DNA from 2 places in the Paenibacillus sp. R-74696 genome. Region 1 is predicted to be linked to the other one. Evidence: riboswitches for the same ligand, from Rfam matches in the RefSeq annotation. Region 1 holds a riboswitch; the other holds the start of a gene.
What was found. Region 1 has a riboswitch for cyclic di-AMP ahead of kdpF (K(+)-transporting ATPase subunit F). Riboswitches for the same ligand answer to the same signal wherever they lie in the genome.
Positions count from the first base shown of each region.

Region 2: it holds a riboswitch for cyclic di-AMP, as region 1 does, so the genes downstream of both, ACSR9A_RS02245 (resuscitation-promoting factor) here and kdpF (K(+)-transporting ATPase subunit F) in region 1, are expected to answer to the same signal.

Region 1 is NZ_JBPULM010000027.1:75,475-82,921, forward strand. It holds gene ACSR9A_RS10715 (substrate-binding domain-containing protein) at 1-721, opposite strand, end outside; gene ACSR9A_RS10720 (cache domain-containing sensor histidine kinase) at 718-2,508, opposite strand; gene ACSR9A_RS10725 (response regulator) at 2,505-4,160, opposite strand; cyclic di-AMP (ydaO/yuaA leader) riboswitch at 4,637-4,837, shown strand; cyclic di-AMP (ydaO/yuaA leader) riboswitch at 4,945-5,134, shown strand; gene kdpF (K(+)-transporting ATPase subunit F) at 5,390-5,467, shown strand; gene kdpA (potassium-transporting ATPase subunit KdpA) at 5,512-7,191, shown strand; gene kdpB (potassium-transporting ATPase subunit KdpB) at 7,214-7,447, shown strand, end outside.
Region 2 is NZ_JBPULM010000013.1:10,193-17,639, reverse strand. It holds gene purR (pur operon repressor) at 1-65, opposite strand, end outside; gene ispE (4-(cytidine 5'-diphospho)-2-C-methyl-D-erythritol kinase) at 149-1,003, opposite strand; gene ACSR9A_RS02270 (small, acid-soluble spore protein, alpha/beta type) at 1,148-1,336, opposite strand; gene veg (biofilm formation stimulator Veg) at 1,511-1,780, opposite strand; gene yabG (sporulation peptidase YabG) at 1,984-2,874, opposite strand; gene rsmA (16S rRNA (adenine(1518)-N(6)/adenine(1519)-N(6))-dimethyltransferase RsmA) at 2,978-3,892, opposite strand; gene rnmV (ribonuclease M5) at 3,902-4,450, opposite strand; gene ACSR9A_RS02245 (resuscitation-promoting factor) at 4,683-5,828, opposite strand; cyclic di-AMP (ydaO/yuaA leader) riboswitch at 6,073-6,280, opposite strand; gene ACSR9A_RS02240 (TatD family hydrolase) at 6,465-7,238, opposite strand; gene ACSR9A_RS02235 (HD domain-containing protein) at 7,355-7,447, opposite strand, start outside.

The DNA.
Region 1 (7,447 bases):
GCGCGGCAGCAACAGCCGCCTGCACATTAAGCGCCAAAAAACCATCCACCTGCTGCTTGTTCAGCAAACTGCTGACAACGCTCCGGCAGTTTTTATTCCGCTCCACGCATGGCTCACTGCCGATTACCGTCATCCCGCTCTCCTCAGCCAGCGCCTCCCGAATGCCCGCCTCGCGGCTCTTCTGATTGTTATCATCCGAGCCATCCGTCAACAGAGCTACGCTGCCCTTGCCGGCAAGCAGTTCAACCATTTTGAGCGCGGCAGCGCGTCCAGCCTGATGATGGTCAATCGTAATGATGGAGCTAATACCGCCGGTATCCGTCTCCGTATCAATGGCGACCAGAGGCAGTCTCGCCGCTCCCCCCGCCTGCACAATGCCCGCAATGACCTCATCATTGCCTGCGGCGAACACGACTGCGTCGGGATGATGTACCATCGCCAGCTTCGCCGTCTCAAGCTGCTGCTCCGGGCTGCCCAGCTTCTCCGGTGCGGAAATATGCAGCGTCACATTGAACTCCTTCGATGCGGCTTCGGCGCCCATGACGACGGAGTTCCAGTAGTCGCCGTCCAGCCGCTTGAGCAGCAGGCTGATGTCGATATTTTCACGCTGAATGGCGCTGTCCTCTGCCCGATGCATGGTGCAAGAGCCCAGCAGCAGCGCAGCAGCTATAGCCGCAATGCACAGCATTGAGAGCCTTCCCAACCTGCGGTTTACACTCATCCTTCCTCCCCCCTTCCTTCAGCCTCAACGTCCGCCGGCTTGAATGGAAACCGGATCGTCACCGTCGTTCCCTCCTCCAGCTCGCTCTCAAACTGCAGGCCATACGGCTCGCCGTAAAATAACCGAATCCGCTCATGCACGTTGCGCACACCAACGCCGGAGCCCGCGCCGGATGCCACGCTGGATGCAGGACTCGGCTTGGTTGTCCCGCCAGCCTCTCCCGTGAGCAGCGCAGCCAGCTGCTCGCCACTCATCCCGAGCCCATTGTCGCTTACCTGCAGGCAAACTTGCCCGGCTTCGATCCATGCCCGCACCGTAATCAACCCTTTATCGACGGATGGCTCAATGCCGTGCATAATGGCATTTTCCAGCAGCGGCTGCAAAATCAGCTTGAGCGACAAGCTAGGCAGCGCAGCCTCTTCGACGTCAAACAAATAATCGAATTTATTTTTGAACCGGATATTCTGAATGATGAGGTAGTTCCTCGCATGCTCCAGCTCGCTCGCCAGCGGAATCATTGGCTTGCCTTTGCTAAGGCTGATGCGGAACAGCTTGGACAAGGATGTAATCGTCGTCACCACCTCCTCATTGCGGTTCATGCCGACCATGCGTACGACCGTATTGAGCGTATTGTATAGAAAATGCGGATTTATTTGCGATTGCAGCGCCTCAAACTCATATTTGCGCTTCGCCTCCTGCTCCACGACAATTTGCTGCATCAGCTCGCGAATTCGCGCTACCATCAGATTAAAGCGTGTGGATAGCTGCTCCACCTCCAGCGGACCGCGAATGGCGGTCATCGTATGGAAGTCGCCGCGCTCGACATTTTTCATCGACTTCTCCAGCTGCCGGATCGGACGGGCAATAATGCGCGAAATGAGCCACGACATCGCAATGACAAATACGAGCAAAAGCAGCAGCAGATTCAGCAAATAGTCGTTCAGCTCGCGCTTTGTCGTAATAATTTCGTCGGTGAAGGACACCCCGACCACCTTCCAGCCGATGTTGCCGATCGTCTGCACCGTAATCATTTTATCCTCGTCTCCAGATTCGTCATGAAAGCTGCCAAACGTATATTTCAGCGCCTGCTCGACATTTTCGCTTTTCAGACCGGCATAGATGAGCTGCTGCTGCGGATGATACACCATATTGCCCGCGCTCTCATCCACAATGTAGACGTAGCCCTTCTTCCCCAGCACGACCCGCGAGGACAGCTGATTGATTTTGTTAAAATTGACGTCCAGCAGCAGCACGCCATGCTCCGTTTTCCCGCTCCGCGCTACGGTAATGCCCTTGCTAAGCGAGACGACCCATTTGTACTGCATTTTGTACATATTCTGCACATGAGGCAGCGAGTAGCTGAGATGATTCGGCGTTTGCAGCGCGCTTTGGAACCAGCGCTGATTGTATAAGCTCAGATTTTCCTTGAGCGCAACGCCCGGAATGCTCATCATGACCTCGCCGTCATGCCCAATGACCGCCAGCGATACAATTTCTCCCCGAATGCCGATGATCGTATTCAGCTGGCTGCGCAGCTCCTCTTCGTTCACATCGCCGCTGCGGCTGATCGTATCGTGGATAACGCCGTAAATTTCCGACATGCCCTGGATATAATCCTCCAAGTTGTAGCTGACCTGATCGACGACCTGCTGGGTATTGCGCAGCGCATTAGTCTCCGCGGTCTGTGAGAACTTGTTGTACAGCAGCACGCTGACCATCATAATCGCTGCCGCCGAAAAAACCGACAGCGCCACTGAAATGAGAAACTGGATGCTGCGCTTTCTCATGGCGCTTCCGCATTCATCGCCTGATTGCGGTAATCCTTGGCGGAGACGCCGACATTTTTCTTAAAGCATAGGGAAAAATAATTCGGGTCCGAGAAGCCGACCTTCTCGGCAATTTCAAACGTCTTCAGCTCTGTTGCCCGCAGCAGCTCCTTCGCCGCCTCCATCCGCAGCTGAAGCAAATAACCGCCGAAGGTCAGCTTCACTTCCTTCTTGAACAGGCTGCTGAAGTAGCCTGCGCTAATATGCAGATGACTGCACAGCCGGGCAATCGACAGCTCGCTGTCATGGAAGTTTGCCTTTGTATAATGCACCGCTTCCTCAACCAGCTGCTTGTAGGAGCTTTGCCTGCGGCTGGCGATATGATGGCGAATTTTCTCGCAGAGCGACATATACCAGCTTCTCGTCTCCTCAAGCCCGCTAAGCTGCTGCAGCTCCGCATAAATTTGCAGCTCGTAGCCCGCTATTTCGTACAGGCTCAGCCCCGCTTCCTTCACCAGCTTCATAATCGCCGTCATCATCTCCAGCATGTACAGCTGGTACTCCCGGTAAGCGGCATTAACACCTTCAATCTCATCAAAAAGCGCGGCCACCAGCTGCTCCAGCTCCTCATGCGTACCTACGCGCAGGCACCGGACGAGCGCCTGCTCCTTGAGCTCGTCGAATTGCAGCTCTTCAACGTAGCGCGTCTCCACATCGTCAATGCAAATGATCCGGTTGCTGCCCACCAAATTATGATAATCCAGCGCCTGCTGCGCCTCCCCGTAGCCCTGCTTCAGCTGTGCGACATCAGGAAGCGTCGAACTGACGCCAATCGTTACTGGAAAACGCAAGTATTTCCGGATATTTTGCAGCATTTCAGCGAGGCCGCCCAGCGTCCGCTCCATTAGCTCCGGGGCGCCTCCTCCCTGTCCAACTGCAAGCAGCGCCACCTGATCCTGATGCAGAAAAACCTTGCCCAGCCCGAGCCTGCCCCATACCTCTTCCGCCACATTGCGAAGGGCAAACAGCTTGAGGTCGAGATCGCTGGAGGCCGCAAGTGAGCTTTCAGCCGTCCGCAGCGGAACGCCGGGAAGCGCTTCCAATACATGCGTGTGCAGCACGGACACAATGTACGCCTCCCCCGCCAAATCGAGCTCATATTTCGCTGCCTTCTCCTCTATCTGCCGCAGCGGAAGCTTGCGGGAGAGCAGTGACGACAGGAACAGCTCTTTTACGACCGGCAGGCTTGTACGGTAATGCTCCTGCAGCAGCTGCATATTTTCCCGTTTCTCGCGCTCATCATTGAGCCGCTCCTTCACCTTGTCCATCACCTCAAGAAGCTGCTGCGCGGAAAAAGGCTTTAAAATATACTCATCCACCTGCAAGCCGATCGCCTGCTTGGCATATTCAAATTCATCATAGCCGGAAAAAATAACGATGCGCGTCAGCGGATACGTCTTCCTCGTCCATTCCGCCAGCTCCAAGCCATTCATATACGGCATGCTAATATCCGTAACGACGATATCCGGCTCCAAACGCTCGATCAGCTCCATCGCTTCCCGGCCGTTCGCCGCCGTATCTACGATTTCAAAGCCATGGCGCTCCCATGTAATTTCCTGCAGCAGTCCGCTGCGCGTCTCTTCTTCATCATCCACCAGCAGCACTTTATACATCGTTTATCCCCCCGCTATTTAAATACGCGGCCGAGCAGCCGCAAAGACCTGATTCTGTCAGCATGCTATTTATCATATTCGTTTCCGTGTTTTCTGGAAAGAGGGGGTGCTTTGAGTAAACAAGCGTAAACGGCTTAAGCCGTCCTCCTGGCGGCAAAGCTACCGTTTCGCGTTGAAATATAGAGAAAGGATGGAAAAATCATATGCTTTCCTATATTTTAAAAGAAATCACGAGATAAACCGACCCTGCTAAAGATAACTCTCACTGTAAGCGTTTAAAATCAGTCTAATCCGCTGCATTCGCTCTCTTTTGCGGCGTAAGCTTCCTTTACAGCACTCGCGGCGGGGGAGTATGATTCATAACATGATTGAACCTTTTTTGAAATATAAGAATTTATAAGTTTTGCACTTATAAATAGGCTTATATTTCTAAGGGCAAAGCTCTTCGCTCGTCCCAGAAGGACGACGAAGTCGTTTTTGCTTGATCGCTGAGTCTTCGCGCATTAGGCGAAGAGCGGGGGAACCAAACGCACTGCAAGTGTCCGATGTGAGAGTCGGAGGCCGGTAGCGCAGGGGTGAATCGTTTGCAGGAGTATCATGAAACTCCAGGCAAATGTAGGGCGACTCTCACCGCCCGAATCCGACAGCTAACCTCGTAAGCGCAGGTGTAGAGAGGAATGGTGAACGATTGTGACCTTATAAATTAGGCCACAGAGCGTCATACGCCTCTGTGGTTTTTTGTTGTCTTTTTATGAAAATAGCACTCGCAACATCGGCAGATATTTTGTTTCAATCGCTGAGTTCTGCACTGCCGCAGAAACGGGGGAACCATCGACGGCTCTCTGTCGTTGTCCAATGGACGATGGCAGGAAGCGTCACGGGGTGAATCGCAAGGGCACGATAAGTGCCAAGCGTAGGGCGTCTCTCGCGCCCGAATCCGACAGCTAACCTCGCAAGCGTCAACGGGAGAGGCCACACTTACACTAATCGCAGGCGAATCAGGGGCGTATGATGCCCGGATGAAGGAAGCTGCGGGTGAAGAGTCCTCTTTGCCCAAGGCTTCTTTTTTGTTGCCTTTTTTCCCAAAATAACTAGGAACAAAACGAAATAAGGAGCGCTGCAGCTATGCTGGATATCGGAATGGCTTTGACCTTAATCGCAGCTTTCGGGCTGATTGCCGGATTTATACGCTGGTGCGATCGGTCCATTAGCGAAACGGAGGAACGGGGATGATTGTCATATTGCTCGTTACAGGAGCTTTGCTGGTGTATCTTGTCTACGCCTTGCTTCATCCGGAGAAATTTTAGCAAATAACGTTTCATCATTCATTGATAGCAAGGGAGGAACAGCTGTGGACGTCCTGCAAATGGCGGTAGTCATCGGTATGATCATGCTGATCGCAAAGCCGCTTGGGCATTATTTATATTCCGTGTTTTCAAACGCTCCGAACCGTACCGACAAGCTGTTTGGACGAGTCGAAGCGGTCATTTATTCCGTGATCGGACTCGAAAATCGCCAAGGCATGACCTGGAAAAAATATGCACTCAGCTTTATTACACTCAATTTCATACTCGTTGCTATTAGCTACGTGCTGCTGCGACTGCAAAGCGGCCTGCCGCTTAATCCGAACGGGATCAGCAGCATGGAGCCTACGCTCGTCCTAAATACGGTCATCAGCTTTATGACCAATACGAATCTCCAGCATTACAGCGGCGAATCAGGGCTGACGTATTTTGCGCAAACGGCGGTCATTACGATGATGATGTTTACATCAGCCGCCACCGGCTTTTCCGTTGCCGTCGCTTTCGTGCGCGGCATTACGAGCAAGGGCGGAACGCTCGGCAACTTTTTCGAGGATTTCGTCAAAGCGCATACGCGGATTTTCTTCCCGCTGGCAATTGTCATTACGCTGCTGCTTGTGGCGCTGCAAGTGCCTCAAACGCTTAGCCCCACCTTGACCGTTACGACGCTAACGGGCGCGGTTCAGCATATCGCCATCGGGCCAGTTGCGTCGCTGGAGTCGATTAAGCATCTTGGCACGAATGGCGGCGGTTTTTTCGGAGCCAACTCCGCCCATCCGTTCGAAAATCCTAGTCCACTGACGAATGTCATTGAGATTTTGTCCATGTGGGCGCTGCCTGCCGCACTGCCCTTCATGTACGGCCGGTTTGCGAAAAGCAGCAAGCAGGGCTGGGTTATTTTTTCGGCGATGATGGCGCTGTTTCTGATCTTTCTTACGATTTCCTATACGGCTGAAAAAAGCGGCAACCCGCTGATCGCCACACTCGGCATCGACGCTTCGCAAGGCAGCATGGAGGGCAAGGAGGTTCGCTTCGGCATTGCCCAGTCCGCGCTGTTCACGACGGTGACGACGGCAGCCACGACCGGCTCGGTCAATTCAATGCACGATACGCTCACTCCGCTTGGCGGACTCGTTCCCCTTGCTCAAATGATGCTGAACGTCGTCTTCGGCGGCAAAGGTGTCGGGCTCGTCAATATGCTGATGTATGCGATGCTGACGGTGTTCATTTGCGGGCTCATGGTCGGACGGACACCAGAGTTTCTGGGGCGAAAAATAGAGCCGCGCGAAATGAAGCTCATTGCCATCGCCATTCTCGTGCATCCGTTTATTATACTCGCGCCAACGGCGGCAGCTTTTCTAACCGATCTGGGGCAAGGCGCTATATCCAATTCGGGATTTCATGGCATTACGCAGGTGCTGTATGAATTTACGTCCTCGGCCGCCAACAATGGCTCCGGGTTTGAGGGGCTTGCCGACAATACGCCTTTCTGGAATATAACGACCGGACTCGTGATGTTTTTCGGCAGATATATGTCGATGATTGCGCTGCTGGCTGTAGCCGGCTCACTTAGCCGCAAGCAGTGGGTACCAGAAACGATTGGCACGTTCCGCACGGACAATTCGCTATTTGCGGTTATGCTAATGGGCGTCGTTATTTTGATCGGTGCGCTCACGTTTCTGCCCGTTATTGTCACAGGGCCAATTGCCGAGTTTTTAACGATCCGTTAAAGGGAAATGAGGGGTAAGCGTTATGAATGACCACCGTGCTAAAAAACGATTCCCAAGGTCGCTTCTGACCGAGGCGCTGAAGATGAGCCTCCTCAAGCTGAATCCGGTTCATATGATAAAAAATCCGGTCATGTTCGTTGTGGAGATTGGAACGCTGATCGTTCTGCTCATGACCGTATTTCCAGGCTACTTCGACTCGCAGGAACGCATCGGCTTCAATTTGACTGTCTTCATTATTTTGCTGTTTACGGTGCTG
Region 2 (7,447 bases), on a different contig from region 1:
TGTGGGCGACTTAGCAGGTATTGCGTCATCTCTACCAGTCTTGCGCTGCGTTTTAACTTTTTCAAGGAATTCTCCCCCTGCTAAAATCCGAATATTATAATGTTAATATAACATTTTTATACGGATTTAATCAAGGAAAACGTCACTTTTATGTTAGCATTCTTACCACGTAAACTTCCTTGCAAAAACCGCGCAGCCCATTATAAATACGCGGAAGCTTGCCTTCTTTCGATACTAGCCCGAATACCGTCGGCCCGCTGCCTGACATTAACACGCCATCCGCTCCGAGACGAATCATGCTCTCCTTGAGCTGGCGCACCTCCGGATATAGATCAAGCGTTACCGATTCAAGCACATTGCCAAGTCCCCCGCACACATCGGCGAAGGAACCGCGCTGAATAGCTGACACCATGTCGGCAGCAGACGGATGCTGGTCAATGCCCGCTACCCGAAACTTGCCGTAAACGTCTGCGGTGGAAACATTGATTGGGGGCTTCGCAAGGACGACCCAGCACTGCGGCGGACTTTCGATCGGCTCCAGACGCTCGCCGCGTCCGGTAGCGATGGCAGTCCCGCCCGTTACGCAAAACGGTACGTCAGAGCCAAGCTCCGCTCCAAGCGTACACAGCTCCTGCTCAGGGATGTTCAGCTGCCACAGCCTATTCAGCCCTCTAAGGGCTGCTGCCGCGTCGCTGCTGCCGCCGGCAAGCCCAGCGGCAACCGGAATCTTTTTGTCCAAATGAATATATACACCTTTACGCACATCATAGCGGTCTTTAATAAGCCGCGCTGCCTGAAACGCTAGGTTCTTCTCATCTAAAGGTATGTAGCCGGCCTGGCTCGATATGATAATCGTGTCGCGCGGCAGCTCCTGCATTTCGAGACGGTCTGCAAGGTCTACCATCGTCATGATCATCTCGACCTCGTGGAAGCCATCTTCACGCTTGCGAAGCACATCGAGCAACAAATTGATTTTAGCCGGAGCTTTTTCATAAATTTTCATCCTAAGCTCTCCCGTTCCTATCATTAACTTATCCAATATTATAGCAAACGGGCAGAAGAAAAGCTAAGAGTCCTGCCGCTTATATACAGAGCGGCGACTCTTAGCCGATTATTGCCGTTTTTGCGTTGCATTCCAGATGCCCAGTTAAGGCCGATTGATTCCATTTGCCGCGGCTTGCTCCGCCATCTGGATCGCCCGCTTGACCATATTGCCAGCATCTTTGGCGCGTATGCCGCCCCAGCCTTCCTTTTGTACCGTATCATAAAAACCTAGATCCTTCGCCAGCTCATACTTCAATTCCTCGGACATTACACTGCGTCTTCTACGGCTCATGCGTGAGGCCCTCCCTTGCTGCTGAATTGGTTATGCCCCCTTAGTATGCGACAACCTAGCCGCCCTATACGCTTGACCACCAACCGACCGCTTCCAGCTTGGAAAATGAAAAAAAACGCGAAGAACTTTCGTCTCCGCGTTTAGTATAGCCTATCGGCATCTATAGATCTGATGTTATGTCTGGGTAATTCGGACTTGACCTTCATCATTGCATACGGTCACTTCCACCGACTCCGTCAGTATATCCGCATAACTGTAGGAAACACGCTTGAATGACTGCGATTCCTGATCCAGTTTAACAATGAAAACAGAAGGGTAGGTTTCTTCCAACACACCGGTGCGCTCAACGGTCTTACGACGACCGCCATTTGCTCGCAGACGAATCTTGGAGCCCACATGAGCTTCCAAATTGCGTTTTATATCCAGTAGGGCATTTTTTGCCATTGTCCACTACCACCTCTTTCCTTGTCCATTATAACAAAATGGAGAGGGGTTGTCAAACAAAGCAAAATATTATATCAGTCAACTTATTTAATTGTCAACGGTGTTTTCATCCATTTTTATCATTCCATGAATAATTTATCGAAAAATTATGAAATCAATGGAGCCGAGAACGGTTGCGAGTCTCAACTGCACTCGGCCATTTGTTAAGAAATGCTTTGCAAGGATGACTCTGCTGCCTTAATTTTAGGCTTTGGCAAGCCAATGCGGTACCTTCCCAGCGTCTCAATGCCGCCTACGCCATCAATACCGCTGATCGTGCCATGAATGACATCTGCCAGGTTAATGGTATCGCGTATGGACGTATAGCTTGCTTTGATTGCAATGTATACCGGGTCTAACGCATGAATCAAAATTCTCCCGGGCGAGCTTGCGAAGTTCGAGCCGGCTTGCAGCAGCGCTTCAAAATGCGACTGGCACGCTCCTGCAATGACGACAAGGCCGTCGCGATTCTTCTCGTAATCCCGCGCTACGCGGACCGCGTTATAGAAGCTCTGCGAGTTTTTATAGCTGCTCAGGCTGTGCAGATCTGCTTCCAGCCTTGTTTTTAGCACGCCGTCATGCCCCGTAATGACCACAATGTCCGGCTTCACTTGAGGCAGCAGCCGATAAAGCAAATCAGCCATCTGTGACTCATGCGCATGCACGCCATGCGCCGGTACGTTCATCGTCTGGTACAGCTGCATGCTTTTACGCAAATAATTGCCGTCACCGTCCAAATGCAGCACTTTGCCGGGCACCTCGAAGAAAGGCTGGCTTTGTGGCATCGCATGCCGAATATCCGCCTTCACCTGAACGGCCATTTGCTCATGCTGCTGACGTATGCGGCTGAGCGAGTCATTTACTTTCACTCGGACCAGCTGCGTAGCTTTTTCTTTCTTTGGATCGCGAACAACCGATAAATCAGGAATCGGTGCATCCGCAAGCAATCGGTAATCCGTGCCTTTCAACAGGGCATGATCCGTTCGAACAGCTTCTACGCGGAATAGCACGTCACCGCCATACGATTTGCGGACGACCAGCTCCCCTTGCTCCATAGGTAAATCACCTCTTCGTCTATCCTATGGGCAAATGGCGTGTAGTGTGCGGAAAAATCAAACGGGCGCCCCGGAGCCATTGCCCGGCGGCGCCCATCTTTATTTAGCCTCTCCAGCCCACTTCCAAAAATGCGCGGCTGATCTTGGCGAATTCCTCCAGTGACAGCGTTTCACCCCGCCGCGCAGGATCGATCGCAAGCCCCTGCAGCAGCGTTGTCAGCGCCTCCCGCTGTTCTTTGCCCACAAGCGCCGTCAAATTGTTGTAGAGCGTCTTGCGGCGCTGTGCGAAGCTGGCCTGCACAATGCGGAAGAAATGTGCCTCATCGGGCACATCAACAGCCGGCTTGTCCCGCAGCGCAAGCTTAATAACCGCCGAGTCTACATTCGGCTGAGGTATGAACACCGTATGAGGAACTGTACAGACGAGCTTAGGCTCGCAATAATACTGCACAGCCACGCTCAGGCTGCCGTATTCCTTGCCGCCCGGCTTCGCTGCCATCCGCTGTGCGACTTCCTTCTGAATCATGACGACGATATTTTCCAGCGGCAGGCGCTCCTCCAGCAGCTTCATCAGAATTGGGGTCGTCACGTAATAAGGCAGGTTCGCCACGACGCTGACGCCCGTTACGCCGCTGAAACGCTCTTCGAACAGCTGCTTCAGGTCTAGCTTGAGCACATCGCCGTGCACGATGCCCACATTCGCCTCGTTTTCGAAAATATCATGCAAAATCGGAATAAGCCGATTGTCGATTTCAACAGCAGTTACGGTACCCGCAACTGCCGCAAGGCGCTGCGTCAACGCTCCGATACCAGGGCCGATCTCAAGTGCCCCTTTTGTCTCGTCAAGCTCAGCTGCACTGACTATATTGTTTAATATATTTTGGTCAATGAGAAAGTTTTGTCCTAAGCTCTTCTTAAAGGAAAACCCGTACTTTGCAATTATTTCCTTCGTCCGTTTAGGCGTGGCTACCTCTGCGGTCTTAACCGCGCTTTTATTCAACCCTTGTTGCTCCGTCATACGCCCTCGTCACCCCTGTTCCTGTTGTTCCATGGCTTGCAGCGCCTTCTCAAACTCCTCGCGCGTAATGCAGAAGCTTGTGCAGCGCTTATAGAACTGCTTCCCATTAGCGTAGCCGATGCCCAGCAGCTTGCCCATAACCAGCCGCCGCTTCGCCGCTTCCTCATGCACGATTAAGCCAGCCGCCATCAAATCATCCCAAGTAATGGCCCCCACGCTTTCAGCCGTTTCTGTCCGCAGCTCCGAGAGCGCCTGCCTGATTGCATCAGGAGCCGCATTCTCAATGCCGATATCCCCTTTATAGGAGGCCAGCTCCTGCGGTAAAAAAGCATGCTTGCAGCCCGGTACGCGCTGAGCGACGATTTTGCGAATACGCTCTCCTGCATGATCCGGATCTGTAAATATAATAACGCCACGGCGCTCCTGTGCCAGCGCAATGCGCCGCAGCACATCCTCACCAATGGCCGATCCATTCGTCTCAATCGTATCGGCTTCAACGGCCCGCTTAATCGCCACCGTATCCTCTTTGCCTTCTACTACAATCATTTCCTTGATCACATCGAACAATCCTTTCGCAAAGGGAAACTTATACATGCATATATTTCAAAAAAATGGGCGATTGCTGCAACAACAACCCGCTCATTCGCGTCTGTTTTATTATACCCCCAATTAGCTATTCAAGCGAATCTTACGCAAACAAAAAGAAGAGGCAAGGCCTCTTCCGTAACCTGTCATATTTAGCTTATAATTGCGATAAACTAGAGCACAATCCATAAAGAACTGATGCTAATTAGCTAAGCGATGGCTTATTAGGACCAATCACATAGACGGTAAAACCTTTTTTCTTCCCGAATTGATTAGCTTGCTTTTCACTGTCAAAATATACATCGATCTTATTGCCCTTGATCGCACTTCCGGTATCTTCAGCGCGGCGGAAACCAATACCCTCGATGTACACCCACCAACCGAGTGGAATGACATCCGGGTCAACGGCAATCGTCCGTCCTTCCGATACTTTAGCACCTGAAGCCGTAATACCGTAATCCGGGTGGCCTTCGCTCTTGCCCGTCGAAGCTAAGCCAGCTGAATAAGCCGTCAAGGTGACGTTGCTAAGCACCTTTTTGGATGTGAGCGTGGTGCCGTCTACCGATACATTGTTGCTGGTTGTCGCTGTGGACAGCACAGTAACCTTAGGCTCCGGCTTTTTCGTACCGATTGCAACGACCTGATTAACCGCAGCCGATTCGACTACCTTGTCTACCACTTTCTTGGAGACAAGCACGCCATCTTCAAACTGCTTCTCAATTTTGATCGTTACGACGCCTTCTTTGCCCGTCTGCACAACCTTTTCCTTGCCTACTTCCAGGTTCGGATCTTCCTTCTTCACAATGGTGAACGGTGTTGTGCTGGACGACTTGCCTAGCTTCGTATCGACGCGAATGACCGTTACGGTCATATCCGCGCTGACGCCCGAGCCAAGCGAAGGTAATACTTTATCATCATCTTCAACAGGAATATTTAATTTCTTTATCGCTGCCTGCACGGTTTTCTCTGTCGTGTACACCGTTGATGTCTTGCCATCAGCTTTTACAAGTAGCGGTACCGCATGCTTAATCTCAAAGCGGTCCCCTTCCTTTACTGCCGTATTCAGAGGTACAGATACCTCATCATGCGGGCCAATTGTAATAGCTTGTTCATCCAGTAGGCGTTGCAGGACCCATTGTTTCGTTGAAACAACAGTTTCTTGTCCATTCACTACTACGGATACGCTTTTGTCAGCCGATCCGTACAACAACACCAAAAACATGAAAGTCATAGCGATTGAGATCGTAGTACTCAAAAGAATCAAACGCAAGTTTTCACGCTTCCATCGCAATGCGAAAGACATGCTGGATGATCGTTTCCCATGGGTCTCACTTGCTTGAATAATGCCCACTTCATCGGTCCTCCTTCATAGCCCCGCCGTCGAATTACGCATGATACCATTGACGCGACTATAGTATATTGGCGTGCTTCTAGCACGCTCCAGTATATTTCCTCTGCAACCTCCTAGATTTACCCTATGACGACGGTTTACCCAATATTCAAAAATAAAAAGAAAGCCCGTCGACAGAGGATCTGTATCGTGGCTTCCTGGGAACGTCGAATAGACTATTCAGGAATGGTGGATGCACGAGGTTGATCACTCTCTATAAACGCTTACGAGGTTAGCTGTCGGGTTCGGGCAAGAGAGCTGCCCTATCGTCGGAAGAATGCTCATGGCAATCCCCGCCAAATTCACCCCTAGAAGAAATTCAAGTGCGCGTGCAATGTGATCCGTAATTTCCTCACAGCATCGTGCCTGGTTCCCCCGCTCTCCAAAGTTCGAAGATTAAGCGCAAACTGGAAATCCAATACAAAAATTTAAAGCTCTGAAATGAATCATACCTTCATCGGAGCCTAATTGTAAAGATCAGATAAAAACCGATTTAAGCGAAATTTTAGGATATTTACGGAAAAGAGAGTCTATTTCAGCATGAAAAATTAGTTTTATCGCCGTAAAGGTCACTTATTCTCGCTTTTATAGCCGTTTTTACTCAATTCCGAAACATTTTTTACCGTTTTCGGTCGTCAAATTGGCGATTTCGGCCACCGATTTTCCTAATATTTCTGCTGCCGCTTCCGCAACGAGCGACACATAAGACGTCTCATTTCGTTTCCCACGGAATGGATGAGGGGTCAAATATGGGGCATCCGTTTCGATCAAAATTCGGTCGCTCGGAACCATCGCAAGCACCTCTTTTGGCACCCTTGCATTTTTGAATGTAAGCGGTCCACCGAACGAAATATAGAAGTTCATATCTAGGCATTTTTGAGCCGTTTCTGGACTGCCGGAAAAACAATGCATAATGCCTCCGACTTCAGATGCATTTTCCTCCTTCAGCAGCTTGACAACATCCTCATGAGCATCGCGATTATGAATAATAATTGGTTTTTTCAGCTTTTTGGCTAATCGAATTTGCTCGCGAAATACACGGTGTTGTACGTCCTTAGGGGACGTATCCCAATGGTAATCCAGTCCGATTTCGCCAATGGCTACCACTTTAGGATTAGAGCACAAATCCTCAATCCAATTAAGATCCTCTGGCAGCATATCAATGCTGTCAACGGGATGCCAGCCGACCGCGGCGTATATAAAATCATATTTTTCTGCAAGTGCAAGCGTAGTTGGAATCGTTTCCCTATTAAAGCCAATATTGACCATTAAATCCACCCCTGCTGCACGCGCTCTTTCGATAACGGCTTCGCGGTCTTCGTCAAAATGTGGGGAGTCCAAATGCGTGTGTGTGTCGAATAAAGAAATCATAGCTCAGCAAACTCCTTCTATATTATAGTTTAAGGTGAAACGGTCGAAAGCCGTCCTTTGGCGGCGTGTTTCAGTCCGAGAAATATAGAGAAAGTATGGAAAAATCAAATACTTTCCTATATTTTAAATAACTTTCGTACTTTATCGCTTAATTGATCAGCAGAAGCACGCAGCTTCTCTTCCGGATAATACAAATGGGACTGGCCCTG